DNA from 2 places in the Paenibacillus sp. PDC88 genome. Region 1 is predicted to be linked to the other one. Evidence: riboswitches for the same ligand, from Rfam matches in the RefSeq annotation. Region 1 holds a riboswitch; the other holds the start of a gene.

The links. Region 1 has a riboswitch for S-adenosylmethionine ahead of BLW49_RS21585 (methionine ABC transporter ATP-binding protein). Riboswitches for the same ligand answer to the same signal wherever they lie in the genome.
Region 2: it holds a riboswitch for S-adenosylmethionine, as region 1 does, so the genes downstream of both, metA (homoserine O-acetyltransferase MetA) here and BLW49_RS21585 (methionine ABC transporter ATP-binding protein) in region 1, are expected to answer to the same signal.

The regions. Positions count from the first base shown of each region.
Region 1 covers NZ_FNNT01000008.1:63,988-76,441, forward strand. The annotation lists gene BLW49_RS21570 (thioredoxin family protein) at 1-262, shown strand, start outside; gene BLW49_RS21575 (COX15/CtaA family protein) at 508-1,452, shown strand; gene BLW49_RS21580 (Cthe_2314 family HEPN domain-containing protein) at 1,715-2,458, shown strand; SAM riboswitch class I at 2,582-2,729, shown strand; gene BLW49_RS21585 (methionine ABC transporter ATP-binding protein) at 2,912-3,928, shown strand; gene BLW49_RS21590 (methionine ABC transporter permease) at 3,925-4,593, shown strand; gene BLW49_RS21595 (MetQ/NlpA family ABC transporter substrate-binding protein) at 4,726-5,562, shown strand; gene BLW49_RS21600 (SDR family oxidoreductase) at 5,711-6,481, shown strand; gene BLW49_RS21605 (NifU family protein) at 6,580-6,828, opposite strand; gene BLW49_RS21610 (YuzB family protein) at 6,910-7,161, shown strand; gene BLW49_RS21615 (NAD(P)/FAD-dependent oxidoreductase) at 7,182-8,243, opposite strand; gene mqnE (aminofutalosine synthase MqnE) at 8,474-9,580, opposite strand; gene BLW49_RS21625 (HesB/IscA family protein) at 9,930-10,289, shown strand; gene BLW49_RS21630 (class I SAM-dependent methyltransferase) at 10,748-11,302, opposite strand; gene BLW49_RS21635 (hypothetical protein) at 11,492-12,298, shown strand.
Region 2 covers NZ_FNNT01000001.1:942,715-955,168, forward strand. The annotation lists gene BLW49_RS04435 (aminotransferase class I/II-fold pyridoxal phosphate-dependent enzyme) at 1-429, opposite strand, end outside; gene BLW49_RS04440 (aminotransferase class I/II-fold pyridoxal phosphate-dependent enzyme) at 422-1,609, opposite strand; gene metA (homoserine O-acetyltransferase MetA) at 1,646-2,563, opposite strand; SAM riboswitch class I at 2,701-2,827, opposite strand; gene corA (magnesium/cobalt transporter CorA) at 3,291-4,226, shown strand; gene BLW49_RS04455 (HRDC domain-containing protein) at 4,311-5,315, opposite strand; gene BLW49_RS04460 (ROK family protein) at 5,504-6,406, opposite strand; gene BLW49_RS04465 (MOSC domain-containing protein) at 6,428-7,036, opposite strand; gene BLW49_RS04470 (5'-3' exonuclease) at 7,316-8,206, opposite strand; gene BLW49_RS04475 (arsenate reductase family protein) at 8,336-8,695, opposite strand; gene BLW49_RS04480 (RluA family pseudouridine synthase) at 8,700-9,677, opposite strand; gene BLW49_RS04485 (cob(I)yrinic acid a,c-diamide adenosyltransferase) at 9,674-10,243, opposite strand; gene BLW49_RS04490 (bifunctional adenosylcobinamide kinase/adenosylcobinamide-phosphate guanylyltransferase) at 10,257-10,799, opposite strand; gene BLW49_RS04495 (hypothetical protein) at 10,860-11,414, opposite strand; gene BLW49_RS04500 (aspartyl-phosphate phosphatase Spo0E family protein) at 11,517-11,780, opposite strand; gene BLW49_RS04505 (aminotransferase class I/II-fold pyridoxal phosphate-dependent enzyme) at 11,892-12,454, opposite strand, start outside.

The DNA.
Region 1 (12,454 bases):
GTGCGGTGACTGCACCTATATCAATCCATTTATGCCAGAGGTTGAGGAGAAATATGCCGATTCCTTATCGCTTATTCAGGTGGATGTGGATAAAGTGGAGGAGGTCAGTCAGGAGCAGAACATTCTGGGCATTCCGAGCTTTGTTGCTTACACGGATGGCCGGGAATTGATTCGTTTCGTTAATAAAAACCGCAAATCACGCGAGGAGATTGAGGCCTTCCTGGATCGTGCGGTTGAAGTGTACAAGTCCATTCATAAATAAGAAACTCAAAAAATACACCGTTCTCCTTCTTCCGAAGGGAGCGGTGTTTTGCTGTGTAATGATGGATATACTGAGATGAGTGCAATGATTTGTGATTGATTTGGCAGCTCAGCGTGTTATGAAATAGATTTTATGCGTTAACATTTTGTCACAATCGGTTTATGCTGCGGATTCTTTTATCCGGTATAATTGAAAAAGAGCTGATGGATAGCTTCACCATATTTTATAACAGCAGGTGAATGAAGTTGAAACATATCAAATTGTTAAAATGGGTCAGTTTCGTGACGACCATATTCATGTTTTTTGCCACCTTTGGCGGCGGAGTCGTTACCCGGACCGAGTCCGGTCTCGGCTGCGGCAATGAGTGGCCGCTGTGTCATGGTAAATTTGTACCGGCGCATACACTTGCTTCACTTATTGAGTATTCCCATCGCATAGTAAGTTCCACAGCCGGGCTGCTTGCGGTTGCGACCTTTGTACTATTCTGGATGTACAGCAAGAAACGCCGTGATTTACAGATATTTGCGTTATTGACGTTAATATTTGTCATTATCCAAGGAGCAATGGGAGCACTCGCTGTTGTCTTCTCCCAATCTCCACCCGTGATGGCACTGCACCTTGGGTTTGCGTTTATCTCGCTTGCGAGTGCACTGATGACAACGCTTGGGGCCAGACAGGAAGAGAAGTTTGGAGGTCTTGAACGGTTTGACAGACTGCCGCGCGTCAGTAAGGGCTTCCGTAATCTGGTATGGATTACCGCGATTTATTCCTACGTGGTTGTCTATACGGGTGCTTTTGTAAGTCATACGAGCTCTGCAGGCGGCTGCTCCGGCTTCCCTCTATGTAATGGAGAGGTTGTGCCTCAGTTGTCTGGCGGAGTCGGCATAGCCTTTATGCACCGGGCAGCTGCATTTCTGCTGGTAGCTGTCGTTGCTGTACTCAGTCACTATGCTTACCGGCACCACAAGAATAATCGGGAAATGCAGGTGCTTGGGCTGTCAGCGATCGTTCTAATTATACTTCAAGTGCTCTCTGGTGTTGGACTAATGCTGACGATGAATCGTCCTGAAGTCTATATGTTTGTCGTACTGGCACATATGACGATCATTGCCGTCTTGTTCGGTATGCTGTGCTATATGAGCTATGTCGTGTGGAGACTTGCCAAGCCCGCGGGCAGTAACAAGCTGTAACAGAAGCCAGAGGGAATCTAACCGTTTTTTTCGGGCAGCGTTCTGCTGCCCGGCATACATAACTTAGACGTATGTCCCGCCCTTGTTAAGCCTTCGGAGATGTTCTCCGCAGGCTTTTGTTTTCAACATGCTTGATAACGGGGTACATATCTTGCATGAACTCACCTCTAATCCATCATTTTATCCTTCAGGATCAAGTTATGGTTGTGAGGTGCAGAATTCGGGAAATATAAGCTGCACAGATGCACAGGAGGACACGCATATGCTTCGAACTTTATTGGGAGAGCCCGCCCGGGTTAACACCGGAGAACTAAAAGAAGCCATGGATACCATGGCGAAGACACTGCAGCTGCTTGGAGCGGCTATAGATCGAGGAAACGACCCTTCACATGATTATCGCAAGCTCGATATTTGGACCCGAGGCCTGATGACCTCACTTGATGAACTGGAGCAGAGCACTTTTGCCGCTTCTTTCTTTGCCGCTAAAGTTCACTCCTCCTCAACAGAAGATATGGAACCGGATGAGAAGGCGGATTACGCACGGTATGTTTATTTTTACAAGGATGGCTTTATTCGCATGTTTGCTATCCTCGATAAGCTTGGTAACCTGCTGGATGACTGGTATGAGCTTCATACTTCCAAGGTGAAGGTGCATTTCTCGTACTTTACGGTTCTTCGTCAATTTGAATATTCGAAGCAGCATATGCCGCTTGTTCAGGAGCTGAACGATCTCAAGGATCAATATTCGGACTCGATGAACCGGCTTCGTAAACGAAGAAATACAGAAATCCATCACATGAATGTAGAGATGGTGGATGATCTGTGGCAGAAGCATCAGACTCTTCATGGCAAGGTTGAGCTGGAGGATCTGAGGTCCTTTACACAGGATCTTGAGCTGGGACTGGAGCTGGTATCCAAGAGCGTGACGGCGGCATTTCATTACATTAATAACAACTGGCAGAAGAGCACACCGAAGGCCAAAAGCTCTGTCAAATCCTCATCATAAGAAATCCGATAAAAATAATGTAATATTTTCCTTTGACAAGTAGTGTAAAGTATTTTATACTTTCACTTAGTTTCTGAAATTGCTGAAATAAATAAGTGAATTAAACACACAATCGCATATATGTTCTTATCGAGAGTGGCGGAGGGACAGGCCCTATGAAGCCCGGCAACCGATTCTGTATTGTAGTCAGTAAGACTGCTGTACCCGAATGACATGGTGCTAAATCCTTCAAGACCGTGAGGTTACTTCTTACGATCTTGGCAGATGAGAAGGAATCGCTTAATGATAACAAGCCCCTTTTTGTCTAGCAAAAAGGCGGCTTTTTCTTTTTATCGGACATTCTTCCACGAGGGATTCGGGTAGAAAGCAAGGCATACGGGTAAAACAAGTGTAAAGAAATAGAAGCTCTGACATAGAGAAGAACGGATTGCAGTAAGTAAGGAGGTACCTCATTTGATCGAACTAAAAAATATTAAAAAGGACTATGGCAAAGGGAAACAGGTCACGACGGCCTTATCCGGGCTTAATCTGTCCATTCAAAAGGGTGAAATCTTCGGCGTCATCGGTCATTCCGGCGCAGGGAAGAGCACGCTGATTCGTTTAATTAATTTGCTTGAGCGGCCGACAGCCGGTGAGGTATGGGTCGGCGGTATAAACATGACCAGGCTTGGTAAACATCAGCTGCAGGCGAAGCGCCGCAAGATCGGTATGATTTTTCAGCATTTCAACCTGCTCAGTTCAGCTACTGTATATGATAATATCGCGTTTCCCCTACGGCTCGTGAAGACCAATCAGGCGGAAGTTGATCGTAAAGTGAAGGAGCTGCTAGAGCTGGTTGGCCTGACCGAGCATAGTAAGAAGTATCCTTCTCAGCTCTCAGGCGGTCAGAAGCAGCGCGTCGGCATCGCACGTGCGCTGGCAAGCGACCCGGAAGTGCTGCTATGTGATGAGGCAACCTCAGCACTGGACCCGCAGACGACGAATTCCATACTTAAGCTGCTGCTGGATATCAACAAACGCTTTAATTTGACCATTGTACTGATTACACATGAGATGCATGTGATTCAGTCGATCTGTGATCGTGTCGCCGTCATTCATCAGGGCGGTATTGTGGAAGAGGGTCCGGTGACGGAAGTGTTCCTCAAGCCGCAGCATCCTGTAACCCAGGACTTTATTCTACGGGAAACAGATTCGGGCGACCTGCTCGGTGAAGCCATTATGGCGACGCATTTGGAACATTCCCAAACGGTCAAAATTACGTTTCTCGGAAGCAAAACGTATGATTCGATTCTGTCGCAGACGGCTAGAAGGCTTGGTATTGATTTTGCCATCCTGCAAGGAACTATCTCAACTATTAAGCAAGTGCCTTACGGACAGCTTACGGTTAGACTTGAAGGTCCTCCTGAGCTGATTCGCAGTACGATAGATGAGCTAGTATCCCAGGGGCTAGAAGTGGAGGTGGTGGTATGATGGGGCTTGATTTTTCCGTCATCAACTGGGATGAATTCCAGAAGGCCACTTTAGATACATTAAAGATGCTGGGTGCATCCGGATTATTTTCCATTCTTATTGGTCTTCCGCTGGGCATTATTTTGTTCATGACTTCCCGTTCCACATCCGGAATCAGCAGGGCTGTTTACAATGTGCTGTCTGTAATTGTCAACATATTGCGATCCGTTCCATTCATTATCCTGATTGTGGCGATGATTCCGATTACGAAAGAAATCGTAGGGACGGCGATCGGTGTTCTCGGTACGATTCCTCCGCTTGTTGTGGGGGCAGCGCCGTTCTTTGCCAGACTTGTTGAGACTGCGCTTCGTGAAGTCGACCGCGGCGTCATTGAAGCCTCACAGGCGATGGGCGCATCGACAGGGCAGATTATCTGGAAGGTACTGATGCCGGAATCTCTGCCGGGTCTGCTTGCAGGGATGACCATGACCATTGTTACGCTCGTATCCTACACAGCGATGTCGGGGATGGTCGGTGGTGGAGGGCTGGGAGCTCTTGCCGTCAACTATGGATATTTCCGCTATGAGAATGAAGTGATGATTATAGCTGTTATTATCATGATTGTGCTCGTACAAGCACTGCAGATGATTGGGGATCGCTTGGTGAAGCATTTTACTCGGAGATAATAGACTCATCGCAAGTTCCTATTTAGGCGTATTTAATGAGAAATCTTAAGCTTACTTTGGATTTAGGGCATGGACGTTGTATGGTTCATCCTTTATCACATATATCGAGATTATATAGGAGGGTCATCTGTAATGAAAAAATGGTTCTTATCTGCATTAACTCTAACTCTGGTTCTGGTACTGGCAGCTTGCGGCAATGATTCCGCTCCCGATACAACAGGAAGTGAAGGCACGGGAGGCACAGAAGAAACAGTAACCTTGAAGGTCGGTGCAACACCAGTTCCACAAGCTGAAATTCTGGAGCAAGTCAAGCCAATTCTTGAAGAGCAAGGCGTTAACTTGGAAATTGTTACTTTCAACGATTATGTACAGCCGAACGTACAGCTAGATGAAGGCCAGCTCGATGCGAACTTCTTCCAGCACAAGCCTTACCTGGATAACGAAATAGAGACACGTGGTCTTAAGCTGGCGGCTCTCAATCCGGTACATGTGGAGCCGCTTGGTGCTTACTCGAATACGATTACCTCTGCAGATGAGCTGCAGGACGGTGCAAAGATTGCGATTCCGAACGATGCAACCAACGGCGGCCGTGCCCTTATCCTTCTGGACAAGAACGGTATCATTAAATTGAAAGACAACACTAACATTGAATCCAAGATCAGCGATATTGCAGAGAATCCAAAAAACTTGGAAATTATTGAGATGGATGCAGCGATGCTTCCTCGTCAGCTGGGTGAAGTAGAGCTTGCTGTCATCAACGTTAACTATGCGCTTGAAGCAGATCTAAACCCGCTGGAAGACGCACTCTTCCTTGAAGATGCAGATTCTCCATATGCGAATCTGCTCGTATCCCGCGAGGATAACAAAGATAATGAGGCAATTCAGAAGCTGAATGATGCTCTTCAATCCGATGAGATTAAACAGTTCATTGAAGATAATTATGCTGGATCTATCGTACCTGCATTTTAATTAAAGTAAGATGATAAACAGTCCCGTTCGGTACTTTGATGTTAAAAAAGTGCCGGACGGGACTGTTTCGTATGCCGTTCCTTTCATTCTGTCCTTCCCTATATTATACTGAAATAGGTAACCGCTCTTGTTAGAAGGAGGAAGGGATTTGGACAATAAAGTCGCCCTTATTACGGGAAGTGCGAAGGGCCTTGGCAAGATGACAGCTCTTCGGCTGGCTGCGGAAGGCTTCGATATTGCATTAAATTATGTGCATAGCAGGAAGGAAGCGGAAGCTCTTCAAGCAGAGATCATGGAGCTTGGTGTGCGTTGTATTGCGGTACAAGCGGATGTCTGTATAGCCGATGATACAGAGCGACTCGTCACCACGGTTGAAAAGGAACTTGGAGAAGTGGACATACTGATTAACAATGCAGGACCGTTCATTCGTGAGCGGAGGCTGTTTGCTGAATATAAGCAAGAAGAGATCATGATGCTGATGCAGGGCAATTTGGTCGGTACGATGCTCCTTGATCATCGGGTGCTGCCTTCAATGCGGCGCAAGAAATGGGGACGTATCATTCACTTTGGATTCAGTCACACAGGAGAGGCAAGATCCTGGCCGCAGCGGGCGGTGTATGCGGCTGCCAAGGTAGGACTGGTTTCCTTCACGAAGACACTGGCCGTCGAGGAAGCGCCCTATGGAATTACAGTGAATATGATCTGTCCGGGGGATATTAGAGGAGATCATAAGGAAATGACGATTGAAGCGGTCAGCGGGCTCGTTGATAAGGAGACTCCTCGAGGCAGACCTGGCAGCGGAGAAGACGTTGCAAGAGTCATTCATTTCTTGTGTCTGGAGCAATCGGACTTTATTACCGGCAATATTATGGATATTTCCGGTGGACTCGATCCGATAAGACCGACCATTAAGGAATGAGAATGAGCGGGAGAAGTCAGAAGTGCCTCAAAAAAAAGAGTCCCGGCTTCTGCACATGACAGAAGCTTCGGGACTCTCTTATATGATGGTATGGGATACTAGAATACTTGAACAACTTCTTCTACGCCTTCGACTTCTTCGACTAGCGCGCGTTCGATCCCTGCTTTTAGTGTGATGGTGGAGCTTGGGCAACTACCGCAAGCACCCATCAATTTCAGTTTCACAATACCGTCTTCGACATCGACCAATTCCACGTCACCGCCATCGCGCTGCAGGAACGGACGAAGTTTATCGAGCACGTCAGAGACTTCATCATACATGGTGCTGCTTTGTACGTTTTCGCTCATATTATCAACTCCTTTCCTTCCCTTTATTATAGTATAAAATACGCCAAAATAAAATGGTCAAACCAAAAGCAGGTGAATAAAATGAGACCGATTATAGAATTTTGTACCAACAATATGCATTTTGGTACGGATGAGCTCTTTGAAGAGCTTGAAGAGAACATGGACTATGATGTCATCGAATACGGCTGCCTCAGCAATTGCGGACAATGCAGCATTACCCCTTTTGTACTGGTCAATGGTGAAGTTATCACCGCAGCCAGCCCTAAAGAACTGCATGAAGCCATTTTGTCCAAAATCGCTGAAGCTGACGCATGGGATGACTTGGATATATGAGTTAACCCGCTTGGTTTCAGCTAGCCAAGATGACGTTTCGACATCCAGAGAACACCGCTCTTTAGAATACGCGGAACACGCCCCATCATGGAGGTCTTACCCATGAGCCCAAATCCGGCTTTTTTGCCTAGTGCACCCAGTGTGCCTCTCAGGCGAAGTGCCTCGACTTTGGGCTCTTCGTTTCTTAGAAGAGCAGAAATGACATGCGCAATCTGCTCACCTTGCACTTCAGCTGCTTGGGCGCTTGGGGCAAAAGGCAGGCTCGCACAGTCTCCGACAACATAGACTTCTTTGTATTCTGGAATCTGGTAGTACTCGTTCAATTTCACACGACCGCTTGGATCTTTCTCAACAGGTAGATCCTGCACCAATTGTACAGGCTGGATTCCTGCCGTCCACACAATGGCATCTGTCATAATTTCCTCATCCCGGTTATAGATCGAGCCAGGCTCAACACGGGATACAGAAATATGATTCTTGATCTCCACTTGATGCTCACTGAACCACTCACCCACGTAAGCAGACAAACGCTGTGGAAATGCAGAGAGAACACGTTCGCCGCGATCGAGTATGGTTACGTTTAGATCAGCGCGGCTTTCTCTTATTTCCGCTGCCATCTCAACTCCGCTTAAGCCGCCGCCCACAATATGCACATTGGCGTAAGGCTTGAGCTCACTTAGACGCATATAAGTTTCACGAGTGCTCTTGAAGCTTTGTATTGTGCAGCTATACTCTTCAGCACCTGGAGTGCCATGGAATCGATCGGTACAGCCAAGGCCGATGACGAGCTGATCATATTCAATCATTTCTTCATTTTGAATGGAGATGGATTTTGCATCCAGATCAATGCTCGTCACTTCACCATATCGATATTCCAATTGATGGTGAACCGGGTACTGTACCCGAAGATCATAATCAGACACGGTTCCGGCTGCTAGTGCATAGTATTCTGTCTTCAGACCCTGAAAAGGCATGCGGTCGACCAGCGTGATATGGACATCCTTTGGCAATGGACCTTCAATTAAGTGTTTAACAATAGTGAGGCCGCCGTAGCCGCCTCCAAGTACAACAATATTCTTCATAGCGAAAAAACTCCCTTTCCTGATGTGCACCCACATAAAAAGAAGCTGTCAGTTGTCTGGTTATTACTAAAGAATATAAAATCGACAGTCCAATATTATGGGTAACGTCGTCTTTGTTGTTATTGCTTGGGCTGGTTCGTGCATAAGTAAGGATCAGTCCCTGCTCGGGAACTGATCCGTTAATAATTAAGAAGTACGTAAATGGGAGAGTCGACTGATCATATTCGATCTTATTCAAATACTTCAATCTCGTTATAGAACGTATCCCGTTCAACAGGAACACGTCCTGCTCCTTTAACGAGCCAGATCAGCTCCTTGCGGGTGAGTCCCGCTGGAGTCAGAGCACCTGCTGCGTGACTGATCTGTTCTCGGACAATTGTGCCATGTACGTCAGAGGCCCCGAAGCTTAAGGAGACCTGAGTCAGCTGAGCACCAATATTAATAAAGTAGGCTTTGATGTGGTCAAAATTATCTAGCATGAGTCTCGAGATCGCAATGGTCTTCAGATCCTCATAAGCGGAATTACGGCGCATGATGCCGGCGTTCTTGCTCTTCGGCTGCATGGATAGCGGGATAAATACGAGGAACCCCTTCGTCTCATCCTGCAGCTCGCGAATTTGGAGCATATGGTTAATCCGGTCTTCATAGGATTCCACAGATCCATACAGCATCGTGGTGTGTGTCTTCATGCCGAGTTGATGAGCTGTGCGGTGAACCTCCAAATAACGGTCTACATTTGCCTTGGTCACCTTCATTTTTCTACGATATTCATCGGAGAGGATTTCTGCCCCGCCCCCGGTAAGAGATTGGAGTCCCGCCTTCATGAGCTCCTGTAGTACTTCCTGGATACTGAGACCGCTGATGCGGGTGAAGAAATCAATCTCAGCGGCAGTATAGGCTTTCAGTGTTACATTCGGATATTTCTCGTTTAAAGCAGCAAGGGAATCGACATAATATTGAAAAGGCACATGCTGATTATGCCCGCCGACGATATGGAATTCCCGTACTCCCGGATGAATGTGCTGCTCCACATAATCAATCATTTCTTGCCCGGACAGCGTGTAAGAGCCTTCCTCGCCTTGATCTTTGCGGAAGTTGCAGAAGGCACAGCGTGCCTCACACACATTGGTGAAATAAAGGCTCATATTTTCGATAAAATAAACTTTCTTTCCGTTCTTGCGAAGATTTACTTCGTTAGCAAGCTGTCCGATCGTTAGCAGATCGTCGCTCTCATACAAGTAAACACCATCTTCAAGCGTAAGACGCTGACCATTCTGAACCTTCTTTATGATGGCAGCCATCTTCGAGTCCGTATGTGGTGTAATAAGGGTGGACATGCGCATTCCTCCTAGTCCGTACTTTTTTGGTTTGTGCTGTGACCATTAATTCATGCTCTCACATAGGTTTACCCGTAGGAGTCCCAAGATCAATCTTCAATAATGAATGGTTGTGAAAAAAGTTACAACTACATTTATGACAGCAACTGGATACACTGTGACAAAATATCGACAGTTTGGCCTCAAATACCCTACCTATTATAAACCTCACATTTCTTAGGTTCAATATCTGGAAATAAAAAGAATGCATTCTTAATAAAAAGCATACCGAAATGCGGATAGGTAACTCTTGAGGTACGAAAGTCACTGGAGTATAATTTAGTTATCAGGAAAGAAGGAGGTAAGACTTATGATTACAATTAGCGAGACAGCGGCAGAGCATCTGAAAGATATGCTTGAACAGCAGGAAACACCGAACATGTTCCTCCGTCTTGGTGTGACACCGGGAGGCTGCACAGGGTTCTCCTATGCGATGGGTTTTGATGATAACGAAACAGACGATGATGTATATATGACAATTCAAGATATGAAAGTAGTCGTGGAGAAGGACAGCCTTCGCTTCCTCGACGGACTTGAAATCGACTTTGAAGAATCCGGTATGACGGGCGGGTTCACCATTCATAATCCGAACGCGATTGCGACTTGTGGGTGTGGTTCTTCCTTCCGTACAGCTACGGACGCGGGTAAACCGAACGAAGAGCCTTGCTAAGACGGGAATTTAAAGTGTCTTTATAGTGTCTAACCATGAAACGGACCTTCTGAGCTATGTAAGCAGTATGCTTATTTAGTTCAGAAGGTTTTTCGTTTATTATGAATTATAAAATCAGATAAGTCAGCATAGAGGGGAGCTTGGCAGTGTGAGTTGGTTCTTTGCAGGTGTTTTTTGGCTGGTTTCTTTATCGGCCTTCCTTTTTGGGTTAAATTTAACAAGAGAATTACATAAGAGCACAGACTATTCGGTCAGCACCGTTTCATTCCATTTCTCAAACGAATCCCCAGCAGGGTGGTTTCTTGGTGTGATCTTTTCCTCAATTCCAGGGCTAATTATAGGCTTCTTTAGCATCCTTCCTTGGTGGCTTGCAAGGACTGTTCTTTTTGGAATTAGCATTATAATGTTTCTATTAGGAATCAACGTATTGAAAATATTGTAACTACTTTTATCAGATTCTAAAGTTTCTTGGCATCCACGATAAGAGACACGAACCCGAGCTGGTCTCCTGTATTCCTATGGTCAAATCGTTTGGAGCGGTAGATGAATCCGTCCTGCGCATTCCACTCCTTTTCATGAAACTCGCCTTGCTCATCGCAATATTCCAGTAAAGAAACTATAAAGCCAGCCTCTTCAAACATGGACGAAAGCGTTCTGTAATTGTGGACTATTTTGTGACTGGCTGCTGGATGGTCGCAAGGACCGGGACCACCAACTTGGACGGCTTGTTGATAAGCTGCATCAGGAAAAAAACCATCCGGCACCGCACAGCGAACATAACCACCGGTCCTCAAATATTTGAAGCAAGTCTTCGCAGCTTGGACCCCCTCTTCGTAGCTTAAATGCTCCCATACATGCTCAGCTAGAATAACTTTGATGGAGTCTGGACGAAATTGGCTCCGCCAATGTTCCTTATTCAGCAGGTTCAACTCCGACTCCTGTGTCTCCATCCAGCCGGGATTATTGCTGTATGCACCAGAACCAATCACTACTCTTATACCTACGTTTGCCATAGAAATCCCCCTCACACAGGTTATCCAGTGTTAGTATATCGGCACCCATAGAAAGCCGTACATAGAAGGATGTGACCTCCATATGGAGTTTTGAGGATGACTTCATGTTTCGAGGCGAATTTCCGATACTAGTTCTATATCACTCGTTCTTTTGAACCACATAAAGGGGAAATCATACTGATACATAAAATGATAAGGAACACGTTATTTTTACTTGTCGTGATTGCACTTCTAGTTATAGTCGTGAGGAAGGTATCCGAGCCTGTCTTCTCTGACCTGATCACACTGCCGATTACCGATAAAATAGCGCGAGGTGCACTGGAGGATCTGCCTCTTCCTCCATCGCAGGAGGAGCTGATCGCGTACGCTCAGCAGCTTGCCGAGGAGGGGACAGTGCAATATTCTACAGATTTAACCCTTCAGTACGAGCAGGCATCTGGTGATAGTAAGGGCATCATGACGGCTGCTTACAAGGAAACGCTCCTTGGCTTTATTGATATGGAATCTTCATCACTGGCCGAGATTTCAAATCGTCCGATTTATGAAGAGAATGTGATGATTTCGAGCTCACTGGCTGCGGATATAGAGGGAGAGCAATATGCACAGACCCGTGCAGATCAAGATCAGCAGGCTGGCATGGATGCCATGCAGCTTGAGCCGGGTATGGAGCAGCAAGAGAACAGAGAGCAAGATAACCTTATAACGACGGACGCTTCTGTTCCTGTTGTTGAAGAAGGGGATGTGCGGAAGAGTGATGGAGGTCCCAGTTCAGGAAGCTCCAATACGGGCTCCGAATCCACTGACGTCACAGTTGACAGCGAGGTTTCGATTGCGGGCAATGAAGGAGTCGCTCTTTATGTAAATGAAGTGTATTTTGACCGTTATCCTAATCTTAAGGAGGCAGTTCGGCTGGCGTCATTGGTTAAAAATGCAGCACTGATTGATCTGCGTACAGATCAAGTGGTCTGGGACAATTATAAGCACAGCGCAGATTAGCCGGTGCAATAACGCTATACCTCTATACAAATCTCACTTTATCGCGCATGTATTCAATGGCATTTATGACAATTCACCTGCACATATGTTAGCATAGAGACATGGAATTCTCAGGTGACATTATTTAGCCAGATCATGAAGAGTGAGGTATACAAT
Region 2 (12,454 bases), on a different contig from region 1:
ATTTGAGCGATATGCAGCTTTGACCTGGTCCAGATCCGTCATATCCACAAATGTCGTTTCAATATTCATCCGGGTCAGAATCGTACTGAGCAGACGGTAGGAACCGCCATATACATCTTCCGTAGCGATAATGTGATCTCCCGCAGATAAGATCATTAACGCACTGGAGATGGCGGCCATCCCGGAGGAGTATGCAAATCCGCGAACGCCTCCTTCCAGTAAGGCAATATAGTCTTCTAGCGCCTGACGAGTCGGATTCCCAGAACGGCTGTAATCATGAACCGGCGGAGCGAAAATATCATGATGATGAAAAGTAGATGCCTGGTAGATCGGTACACTGGAAGCGCCTGTGCCTTCATCAATTTCTGCTCCGAAATGCAGAAGCTTCGTATCAAATTTATAGGAGTCGTCACGGTTTTTCTTACTCATGTGCTGCGCCTCCCTCAAGCTCTTGATGAGCCTTATCGAATGCCTGGCTTAAATCAGCAACGATATCATCAATATGCTCTATTCCGACAGAGAAACGAAGCAGGCGCTCATCAACACCAATGGCATCGCGAATTTCTACCGGAATGTCCGCATGGGTCTGTACAGCCGGATAGGTCATAAGCGACTCTACTCCACCCAGGCTCTCCGCAAAAGCTACCAGCTTGATATGTCTCAGGATGGGCTCAACGTATCTTGCATCCTTCACTTTGAAGGACAGAATGCCCGTGTTGCCGCTGGATTGTTTATTTTGAATATCATGTCCTGGATGATCCGTAAGAGCAGGATAATAGACATCTGTAATCATGGAGTGCTTGAGCAGGAATTCGGCCACTTTGGTTGCGTTATATTCATGGCGCTCCATACGCAGCGCGAGTGTCTTCATACCGCGCATAAGCTGATAGCTGTCGCTTGGCGAGAGTACAGCTCCGATTGAATTATGTAGAAATGCCATCTCTTCCGACAGCTCTTTCCCCTTGGTTACAATGAGGCCACAGAGTACATCATTATGACCACCCAGATATTTAGTAGCACTGTGCACAACGATATCAGCGCCAAGCTCAATTGGACGCTGGAAGTAAGGCGTAAGAAGTGTATTATCCACAATAGACAGTAACCCATGTTTACGTGCCCAGCCGCACACTTTTTCAATATCTGTAATCATCATAAGAGGATTTGTCGGTGTCTCAATAAAGACAGCTTTGGTATTTTCATTTCTTACACTTTCGAGTGCATCAATATCATTCGTGTCCACGTAGCTTGCGGTAATGCCATTCTTGGACAAGATCCGTTCCACCAAACGATACGTACCGCCATAGAGATCAAGGGAAATAATCAGATGGTCCCCCTGTCCGAATTTGGCAAAGATCGTCATAATAGCCGCCATACCCGAGCTGCATGCGAATCCTGCATCACCAGATTCCAGCTCAGCTGCTGCTTCTTCAAGAACCTTTCGGGTTGGGTTTGTCGTACGAATGTAATCAAATCCAGTGCTTTGACCAAGCTTTGGATGTCTGAAGGCAGTGGATTGGTAGATCGGGAAATTAACTGCCCCCGTTACCGGCTCTTTCACTGATCCAATCTGTGCTAATCGGCTTTCAATGTTTAGTTTATTGTCTCCCATTCGTAAACATCCTCCTCTAAGTTAGGTAGAATTCACTTAAATCTGTGGTCCAATGTCATACGGCGTCTCTTGGTATACATAATAGTTAAGCCAGTTAGAGAAGAGCAGATTCGCATGGGCTCTCCAGGTAGATGGCGGAACCTTACTTGGATCGTTATTTGGAAAATAGTTATACGGAAGCTTCACATCAAGCCCTTTGTCCTTATCCCGATCATACTCCCATTTCAGAGATAAGGGATCGTATTCGGAATGGCCTGTTACAAAGATTTGTTTTCCATCCTCAGTAGCTACAATATAAACCCCCGCTTCTTCTGACTCGGACAAGATCTCAAGCCCAGGAACCTGCTCAATATCTTCTCTTGTCACCTCGGTATGGCGAGAATGCGGTGCGAGGAATACTTCATCAAAACCGCGAAGCAGCTTGACATGAGATTTGTTGATCGTATGATGGAACACGCCAAAGCATTTTTCAGGAAGGCCTACCTTCGGTACATTAAAGTGATGGTATAGACCTGCTTGAGAGGCCCAACATATATGCATTGTTGAGGTTACATTGGTCTTGGTCCATTCAAAGATCTGCTGGATCTCTTCCCAATAGGTCACTTCCTCAAAATCCATCTGTTCTACCGGTGCACCGGTAATGATCATGCCGTCAAAACGAAGATTCTTAATCTCATCAAATGTTTTGTAGAACATATCCAGATACTCTTGGGACGTGTTCTTGGATACGTGAGACTTGGGATGAATGAGTACAACATCAACTTGAATGGGTGTATTACCAATAAGACGGAGCAGCTGTGTTTCCGTCGTTTCCTTCGTAGGCATCAGGTTGAGTATCCCGATACGAAGCGGCCGGATATCCTGCCTGTACGCATGGCTTTCGTCCATGACAAAGATGTTTTCTCCTGCAAGTACTTCCTTGGCCGGTAAAGCGTCTGGAATTTTAATTGGCATTAGTACTCCTCCTTATATGGTGTTTGAAGAGCGAATATCATGAGAGAGCATGGGGGAGCAGAATATTTCGTCCTAACACAAAAAGACCTCACTCGGTAATCGAGAAAGGTCATCTGTTCGTATTCGAAAATGCGCCTCTCTCATCTCTCAATTCGTCTATAGCCTTAATAAATAAGATCAGACGACTGCAAGAATTAGCACCGTGCGTATTCGCCGGTTGCCGGGTATCATCGGGCTAGTCCCTCCACCTACTCTTGATAAGATTTCGCTATATTTTATTGTCATATACCCATTACTATAATGATTAGATCGTTATTCGTCAAGAACTGGGCTGTCAAAAATAAGCACCAGGAGACAGCTCATGAAAATAAAGCACCAGATGTGCTTCACATACATAGACTGCCTTTGAATAGTGTAATATTTTCATTCTTGATTGCTTAATTCGAGAGCGTTATACTAGTCAAGTGTTAAATATCAAAAATGATGGGGTGACGTAAAATGGAAGGCGACCCGAGGCCTAGCTGGCAGCCGAATAAATATAACTATATAGGATGTACCATCAGCTTGCCGGTTGGACGGGAGCGCATATTTTACGGGCGAGACCTCTTCTCTATACCTGCTTAAATTGTGTGACCCTTCACTTTACCAGCACTGATGCGTTCACTTTCCTTCGTTATTCAGCTTGTCCCTATAACATTTACGGGAGATTAATAAGGAGTGGATACAAATGAAAATAAGACTGGTGAATGAAGGAGTTTTTACTCCGCTTGACAACATTGAAGATACAATTACTCCTCCCGCTGAAGGGTTCTACTGGATTGATGCAGATGTCGACGATCTGGCTGTGCTGCAGCCTCTCTTCTCCATGCATGATCTGGCCGTTGAAGACTGTCTCAGTGAGGAAGAACAGCGTCCAAAGCTCGAAATATATGAAAGCCATTATTTTATCGTTGTAAACAGCATCCGGTTTGATGATGAGGAAATATTTTTACGTGCCGTAAACCTATTTCTTGGTAGACATTATATTATTACGGTTACCAAGCAGAAGATTAACGAGCTTCGCACACTCAAGCCTATTCTCTGGGAGGAAGAAGTCAGCACACCGGACCGTTTCCTCTATTACCTCGTCGATTCAATCGTTGACAATTATTTTACGGTTGGTGACCGGCTTGAGGCACGGATTGATGAGCTGGAGGAAGACATTCTGATGCACACCAAAAAATCGCATCTGAACGAGATCATTGGTCTGCGAGGGGAGATTCTGTGGTTAAGAAAGGCGCTGTCTCCACAAAAAGAAGTCATCAATACACTTAACAAAAAAGATCTGCGGTTAATTGATGATCAGCTTCAGAAATATTTCAGCGACATTTATGAAAATGCGGTGAAAATATCTGAAACCTTCGATACACTCCGCGATCTGATGGGGAACTTACGTGAGGCTTATCAGTCCAGTATTTCAAACCGTGCCAATGAAATCATGCGTGTGTTCACGGCGATTACTACGGTGTTCATGCCGCTGACTCTGATCACAGGCATCTATGGGATGAACTTCACCAACATGCCTGAACTGAATTATAAGTATGCTTATTTTATCGTTATCGGCGTGATCTTCGCGCTCGGCCTTTCTATGTATTGGATATTCCGTAAGAAGGACTGGATTTGACCTCATCTTCGACATTGTAAATAGAATGATGTAAGGGTCCGGAGCTGTCTGAGACAGGGTTCCCGGACCCTTTATATTATTAAACTAGCCGACCTGGCGATCTGCCTCTGTCTGTCTTCTAAACCGAATACGAACCATACGCAGACGCTCGTACAGCTGATCCAGCGGCCCTACAGAAGAAGGATCATCGCCATATACACGCTGCAGTACCGGCTTCAAGAAGCCCGTGCCCAGCTCATCATAAGCATTCCAAATCTGCTCCTGCTCTTCATCGGTCATCCATACCAGCTCCTTGGCAATCAGAGCCTCTGTATCGTATCCTCCCTTCTCCAGCTCCTCGAGAAAATCAACCAATTCTCTTCGTGTCAATCCAGAGCTTGTACTGATCTCAACCAGAGAAAGATTGCTGGCAATACCTGATAGTACAGTCTTCTTTAATGTAAAACGCTCCAGCTCTTGCTTATACTTCTGCTCCTTCTGCTTGAATACCCAGGATTCATATTCCTCTTCATTCAGAACTTCATGCACCCAATCCAGCGGAAATGCATGCTCTCTTGCTTCATTTACCGTAATGGCGAGAATTTCCTCTCCGTACTCTGCCGCCTTATTATCACCGACACCAGGCAGTTCACGAAGCTCCTCGAGGGTATGCGGTACATATGCACTGATCATTCGAAGCAGCCGATTGCTGGCAATAAAATAAGGGGCTTTGCGCTCCGTTTGGGCCTTCCTTCTCCGCCATACACACAGCTCCTGATATAATTCCTCACGTCCATAGAGCTCACTATAGCACTGAAGCTTGGTTGCCCCTTGATTTCTCGTTCTTGTGTCCCCTGCTTCATGAAACACGCCTTCAATCAGTGGTCTATATCCCTCGCTCATCTTGATCGCCAGCTGCAGGCGATAAATATGCATCATTTCATTCCATGATGTACCTTCATACCAAATGTCCGAGATCTCCTCTTCCAGGCTGTTCTTGTTCCAGCCCAGCTTCCACATTCCTTCTTCCTCTCCAATCCATAACTGTGCATAAGTCACTTCCGCTCCAGGAGCCGTATTTGAAAGCTGGTTCATAAATACAATCTTCATGCTATTCATCCTCCTCCTTAAGTCAGCCCAGCACGTACAACAAGACCACAAAAAAAGCACCCCTCCCGCATCTAAATGCGAGAGAGGTGCTTCCTCATGAAATCCGTACTGTTCTGTTAGTCAACATCATACCATAATTGATAATTATTTCAAGAATAGATATGCGGTGTGATCAAAATTTAATTCGTCTAGTTCAATCCCAGTTCGATTTTGGCGTCTTCTTTGGCCAGCTTGGCCAGTGCAAGCGCACCGCAGATCCCTGCGTTATCACCCAGTTCAGGATAAACAACGTATTCGTCGATTCGCTCCATAATGCTTGGATGCTGAACGTAACCTCCGAGCAGCTTCTTCAGCTCTGCTCTTACTTGAGGGAAGAGCTGTTCCTGCTTCATGACACCGCCGCCCATAATAATCTTCTGCGGAGAAAGAATAAGCACATAATTTACCAAAGCCTGAGCCAGATAATAGGCCTCCATCTTCCAAGCCGGATGATCAGAAGGAAGCTCGATGCCTTGTTTGCCCCAACGTTTGGAAATCGCAGGACCTGCCGCGATCCCTTCCAGGCAGTCACCATGATATGGACAAAATCCCTCGTAAGTATCATCTGGATGACGTCTTACACTAATATGCCCCATTTCAGGATGTGACAGGCCGTGAATTAGTTGTCCAGATACTACCGCTCCTGCCCCAATTCCGGTACCTACCGTAATATAAATGCAGCTGTCCAGCCCTTTTGCCGCTCCCCATGTATATTCTCCCAGAGCCGCTCCATTCACATCGGTATCAAAATTCATCGGAACCTGAAAATGCGATTTCAATTCTCCAATGATATTGTAACCACCCCAGAAAGGCTTCGGAGTTGTCGTTATATGACCATATGTAGGACTCGATTTGATAGGATCGATAGGTCCAAACGACCCTACACCAAGCGCCTCGATCTCATGCTGTTCAAAAAAAGAGATCACCTGAGCCATCGTCTCTTCCGGCGTAGTTGTTGGAAAGCTGACTCTTTCAAATACCTCACCTTGCTCATTACCTACACCGCATACAAATTTCGTTCCACCAGCTTCTATTGCACCAAGTACTCCCATGATTACCCCTCCGTTATTGTTCTAGGTTGTCTCCAGCTTTGCCAGCCGTTTGCTGAGTGTTTCTTTCCAGCTTGCCGCAAGAGCTGAGAGCGATAGCAATTTCTTAATGGAGCTAATATCCGTCTTTCGGTGATGCATGATAACATTAGCCTCCATTACACTTAAGGAATCCTGTTCTCTTGATTGCAGTGTCAAGGAATCCTCTGAAGACACATAACCCTCTGTCAAGACACGAAAATAATAGCCCGTCAATCCCGTATTCTGAAAATGAAGCGGGAGCTCTTTGTACTGATGCTTCAGTCCAAGCTTGAAGCATGGCACCCGAGGCTGGCTGATCTGTACAACTGCTTCACCCAGCTGAAACGTATCGCCTATATATACATCGGTTTCACCAAACCCCGATACGGTTACATTCTCACCGAATGCTCCAGGATCGAGAGAGCGTCCCATTAAATCCTCATACACCGGGTATGCTTGATGGCTGAAGACACATACCGCCTTATCCTCACCACCATGATTGACTAGATCCGCCTGTTCATCACCATGAAAGCCTGTTCTGGATAAGAACAGCCGCTCCGTTGTAGAAGATTTGAATATCGCGGAATATATCTCTTTGCTGCCATTCATCATCTTCACTTTGCTTCCTACATTTAACGAAACCACATGGGAAGATGCAGCATCTCTCGTCAATTTTAACGCCTCCGTCTATCATTTGATTTCACTTTTATGTAATCGCTTACCATCAAGTTTGAACCTTCCGGGCACACAACTCAAGTACTATCATTACCCGAAATCGATTTTTGGTCAATTGGTAATGTACAATTTTTTATATAAAAGAGTGCCGACCCATAATCAGCCAGCACCCCTATTCTCTAATTCCTTAACCTTATCGACAAGAATAATACTATCTCAGCCGATCGCTACTCCCATCAATGAGCAAAGACTCTTCATCTCCAGCTCCTCAAACTTGCTAATGATCTGCGCATGATCCAGAACAAGCAAACTGCTCTCAAGCGAGCATGCAACAGGAACCTCACAATGAATTTTTGCAAGCTTACGAGATAAATGAAGCATGTCCATATCTGCTTCAATCTTCTTGCGAATGGACGGAGATAGATCATCCATATGCTCCAGAATTCCTTCAATGGAATCGTACTCTTGAACCAGCTTCATCGCCGTCTTCTCGCCGATTCCTCTCACGCCGGGATAGTTGTCGCTCGCATCTCCCATCAAGCCCTTCATATCAATGATTTGCCGTGGATGGAGCTGCTTCTCTTCGTACAGAGATTCCGGTGTATATACTTTATAATTGCCGTGACCTTTTTTCATAATAATAACCTTGGTTCGTTCGTTCACCAGCTGCAGCAGATCATGATCCCCAGATAAGATCATAACGTTCATATCCAGCTCTTCATTGTAAGAACGGCTGAGTGTTCCTAAGCAATCATCCGCCTCATAACCAGCAGCACTAATATTCGGTACGCCCAGGCTGTCCATTACTTCTTGAATCATAGTAAATTGTGGTACTAGATCTTCGGGAGCTTCTGGTCTGTTTCCTTTGTAATCAGCGTAATGTTCACCGCGGAACGTTCCACCGCCCAGATCCCAGCAGCATACCACATGTGTCGGATTAAAGGTCTGCACTGCATCCCAGAAATAACGGATAAATCCATATACCGCATTAGTTGCAATACCGTCCTTGGTCCGTCTAATATAACCGCCTGAAGCTGTGGCATAATACGCCCGAAACAATACTGCCATACCATCGACTAATAATACCGATTGATCTTTTGTTTCTATACTCACGATTGTTAACGCTCCTGTTCTATTCCATGCTAATCTTTACTCCCCGTATTATAGCACAGCCACATTCACTGGTGGGGGTTAATCGCTGGAAAGAACCTTGCTTCCTTATGCTAAATTTAGCAATCAGCTCCACATGTCCTGATACTGCTCTTCCTTGAAGCCAACGGATACTTTACTGCCGTCAGTAACAATCGGACGCTTGATTAATCTGCCATTGGAGGACAACAGCTCGATCTGCTCCTGGCTTGACATCTCTTTCAGCTTGTCCTTCAGATTCAATTCCTTATATACTTCACCGCTGGTGTTAAAGAATTTCTTGAGTTCCAGTCCACTGTTATTAACCAGCTCTGTCAGCTTCTCTGGGGCTGGAGGCTCTTCAAAAATAGGAATCAGCGTGAGCTCATGTCCGCGCTCTTCCAGCCATTTAACGGCCTTGCGGCAGGTGCCGCACTTTGCATATTGATAAACTGTCAGTTTACTCATGTCGTTAAATCTCCTCATTATTACGATTCATAGTTGTCTTTAGCTTCTGATCCAGCCTCTGTATATCTTCTGGGAGCGGCGCTGTAAAACGTATTCTATGGCCTGTGATCGGATGAACGATGGTCAGCTCGCTCGCGTGAAGGGCCTGACGCCCAATCCAAGTGTGAGCGAGCGCAAGCCGTTCCTTGGAGGTATCCGTCCAATTCGGTGCAGCTTGTCCATAGAATGAATCACCGATTAAAGGGCAGCCCAAATGCTTCATGTGTACTCTAATTTGATGCGTGCGTCCGCTCTCAAGCTTGATTCGGACTTTGCTGGCCCATTCATACACTGTTTCGACTTGATATATCGTCCTTGCAGCATAACCGTCCGCCGTTACAATCCGGCGATGAGGCTCACTCGGATCGCGGTCAATCGGTTCATCCACTACACCCTCAGAAGAGACAGGATGACCGAAAACAACAGCAGTGTAATATTTATCAACAGTGCCTGCAATCATCTGTTCAGAAATATGCTGATGAATATACGGGTTCTTGGCAATGCACAGCACGCCTGAGGTCTCTTGGTCCAGTCGATGCACAGGTCTGAAGCGAACCTGTTCCCCTTTTTGTGCCCAATAATATACGACCCCATTCGCAAGTGTTCCCGTATAATGTCCATGAGTCGGATGAACAATGATTCCGGCTTGCTTGTTCACAACGAGCAGATGCTCATCCTCGTACAAGATGTCGAAGGGGATATTCTCCGGTAATATATCAGTCGAAGTTTCCTTCTCCATACGAAGCTCTACAAGATCTCCGCTGCGAACCTTGACACTGATATATACTCTTTCACCGTTCAACTGAATTCCTTGCTCTGTCAACTTAAGCTTCGACATCAACTTGCGTGAAACACCTAATCTGCGCTGCAGAATCGTCTTCAGCAGCATCCCTTCATCTTCTGGCTCTACGATATAGGTAATTGGTTCATAATACGTTATCATTTACTGCGGAACACCTTTTTACTTCGAATATATTCAACGTCCGGAATACCTGCACGAACATTAGCTGTACGGGCGATGACAAAGAAATAGTCAGACAAGCGGTTCATATACAACCTTACAGCTGGATTAATATCGGTATGCGAACCCAGGGTCACCATGCGACGTTCTGCTCTGCGGCATACCGTCCTGCACACATGCAGAGCTGAAGCAAATGGGCTTCCGCCTGGAATAATAAATCTCTCAATTTGAGGATTCTCTTCTTGATGGAGATCAATCCACGCTTCAAGCTGGCCAGCAAGCTCAGCAGTTACTTTGTAATCCCCTTCTTCAAGCTTGACAAATGCCAGGTCTGATCCGCAGTCGAACAGCTCCTGCTGGATTTGTCTTAACTCTTCACACAGATCCTCATACTTTGAATCGGTTTCGGCCAGACTGATTGACTGACCAACGAAGCAGTTAAGCTCATCAATCGTTCCATAAGCCTCAATTCGGTCATCATCCTTGGGCACTCTTGCACCGATAACCGATGTTTTACCCTTATCTCCCGATTTGGTATATATTTTCATCATAACCCTCCAATTAATAGCGAATCTGACCTTTGCTGATATCTGCAGCTATTCCCGAGATCAGCATAAATGCCTGGTCACTTCTTGAAGCGATCAAATGATTCATTTCAGCCATCCAGCTGACAAAGCATTTCTCGTCCTCAGATGGGTGGAAGCTTCCATGCATTTCATTTGTCACGATGAGAAGTAACCCTTGATAAGATACAATAACCTCTTTTAACATATCCACTTTTGCCTTGATCTTCATTCGATCTGCTGTATTCCAGCAGGACTCCATTTCACCTGCCAGCCAAGCCGTCAAGCTGTCCACAACGACGATTCGTCTCTCCGCTATAAACAAGTTGGATTCACGATTAATATGATCCAGCACATCTGGCAGTGAATGCTCAGCATTTATATGTATTGTCCGAAGTCTGGCGGGTGTCCTCAGCTCATCAAGCCTGTCTTGATTGTCTGTTGCTGTAACATATACCCCTTCACGGGCTAGTCTTGAGGCATAGGAAAGGGCAAATCGGGTTTTACCGCTGCTTACTCCACCTGTTACCATAATCAGCATTTTATAAAACCACCTACCTCAAAAAATAAATTACAGCCCCTTCTGAGCAGATGATACATCCTATTCTGTAAGCGCCTTTAAAACTTCTATAGACATTTGCTCATCCTGAGTCGAGATCGGAATCGTCGCAAACAAATTTTTCGCTGCATACTGCAAATCTATGAACATCGACATTTCTTCGAGCGGTATTCCGAATAAGTGCTCCCCTACAATCGGGTCACTGGACAGATCGCCATTCTCGTCGCGGGTGTAAATTCCCCCTTCGAATACGCCGCGGCTATATGCTTCCTGATCAAAATCATTCTCGAGAGGAATGTTGGAGCCGTCTGCGCCATATATCTTCATATCCTCTTCCGGCAAAATAATAAGATCATGTTCCCTTGCTGCATACTCCACTAAAATTTTTTCCTTGGAATACATTGGGCTGGCAGAGACTTCAATAACCGGAGCTTCTCCGAGCTTCTCCTGCAATTTGGTCTCAAGCTCCTCAGCAATCACAGACATGTTACCTTGGTTGTCAATCATAAATATGGAGAACTTATCTTCGTTACCACAGCCGGATAAAATCCCGACACACAATGCCATTGTAGCCGCCAAACTCCATCTGCCTCGCATGTGTATGACTCCTCCTTTTTTCCCTTATTTCACATCATATCACAATTGAGATGGACAAAAAAAGAAGACCCTCACTCGGGTCTTCTCTATAGGAGAAATAAGCTAAGCTTTCTTAGGATATGCCTTCATATATTCATTGATCTTCAAATCCAGCAGGCTGCTGATTTCAATCACAACGTCTGAAGTAAATGACTTCTCTTCCAGAAAGATTCGTTCCATCTTGCTGCGCAGGATATGAATTTCATCTTCCAAAGAAAGACCACGAGAAGATGCTTTCTCCGAGTTGGTGAGCCAAGTTCCGCTGCTTTCATTATCAACAGCATATTGACCACGATATGTCGGCAAATCATATTCAGCACAAAACAAGGTAACCCCTCCCCAGAATCTATATCCTAATGGATTATAACATACAACTTAACATATAGCAGTGATAAAAGTGACATTTTTCGGAAAATATTTGTTATGCTTACATTATTATTAACCCTGTTTCTCAAGTTTGTAAACAAAATTTCCGATTCTTTCTAAAGCTTCATTAAGCTGAGCTAAAGAAGTAGCGTAGGAGCAACGTAAGAAGCCCTCTCCTCCTGCTCCAAAAACACCGCCAGGAACAGCCGCTACTTTGCCTTCCGTAAGCAGTCGTTCTGCAAAATCGTCCGATGTTAGACCCGTTTGCTGAACGCTCGGAAACGCATAGAATGCTCCTTGCGGCTCATGGCAGTCCAGTCCAATATCTCGAAAGCCCTGAACGATGAGACGTCTGCGCTGATTATAGGACTCAATCATCCGGTCCTTCTCTTCCATACCGTTTGTTAATGCCTCAAGTGCTGCAACCTGTCCCATGGATGGCGCGCACATCACCGTGTATTGGTGAATCTTGAGCATCGCCGATATCAGATCGGAATGACCGCACATATAACCAATCCGCCATCCGGTCATTGCAAAGGCCTTGGAGAATCCACTCACTAGGATCGTGCGGTCACGCATTCCGGGAATTGAAGGGAAGCTGACATGCTTTTGATTGTAAGTAAGCTCTGCATAAA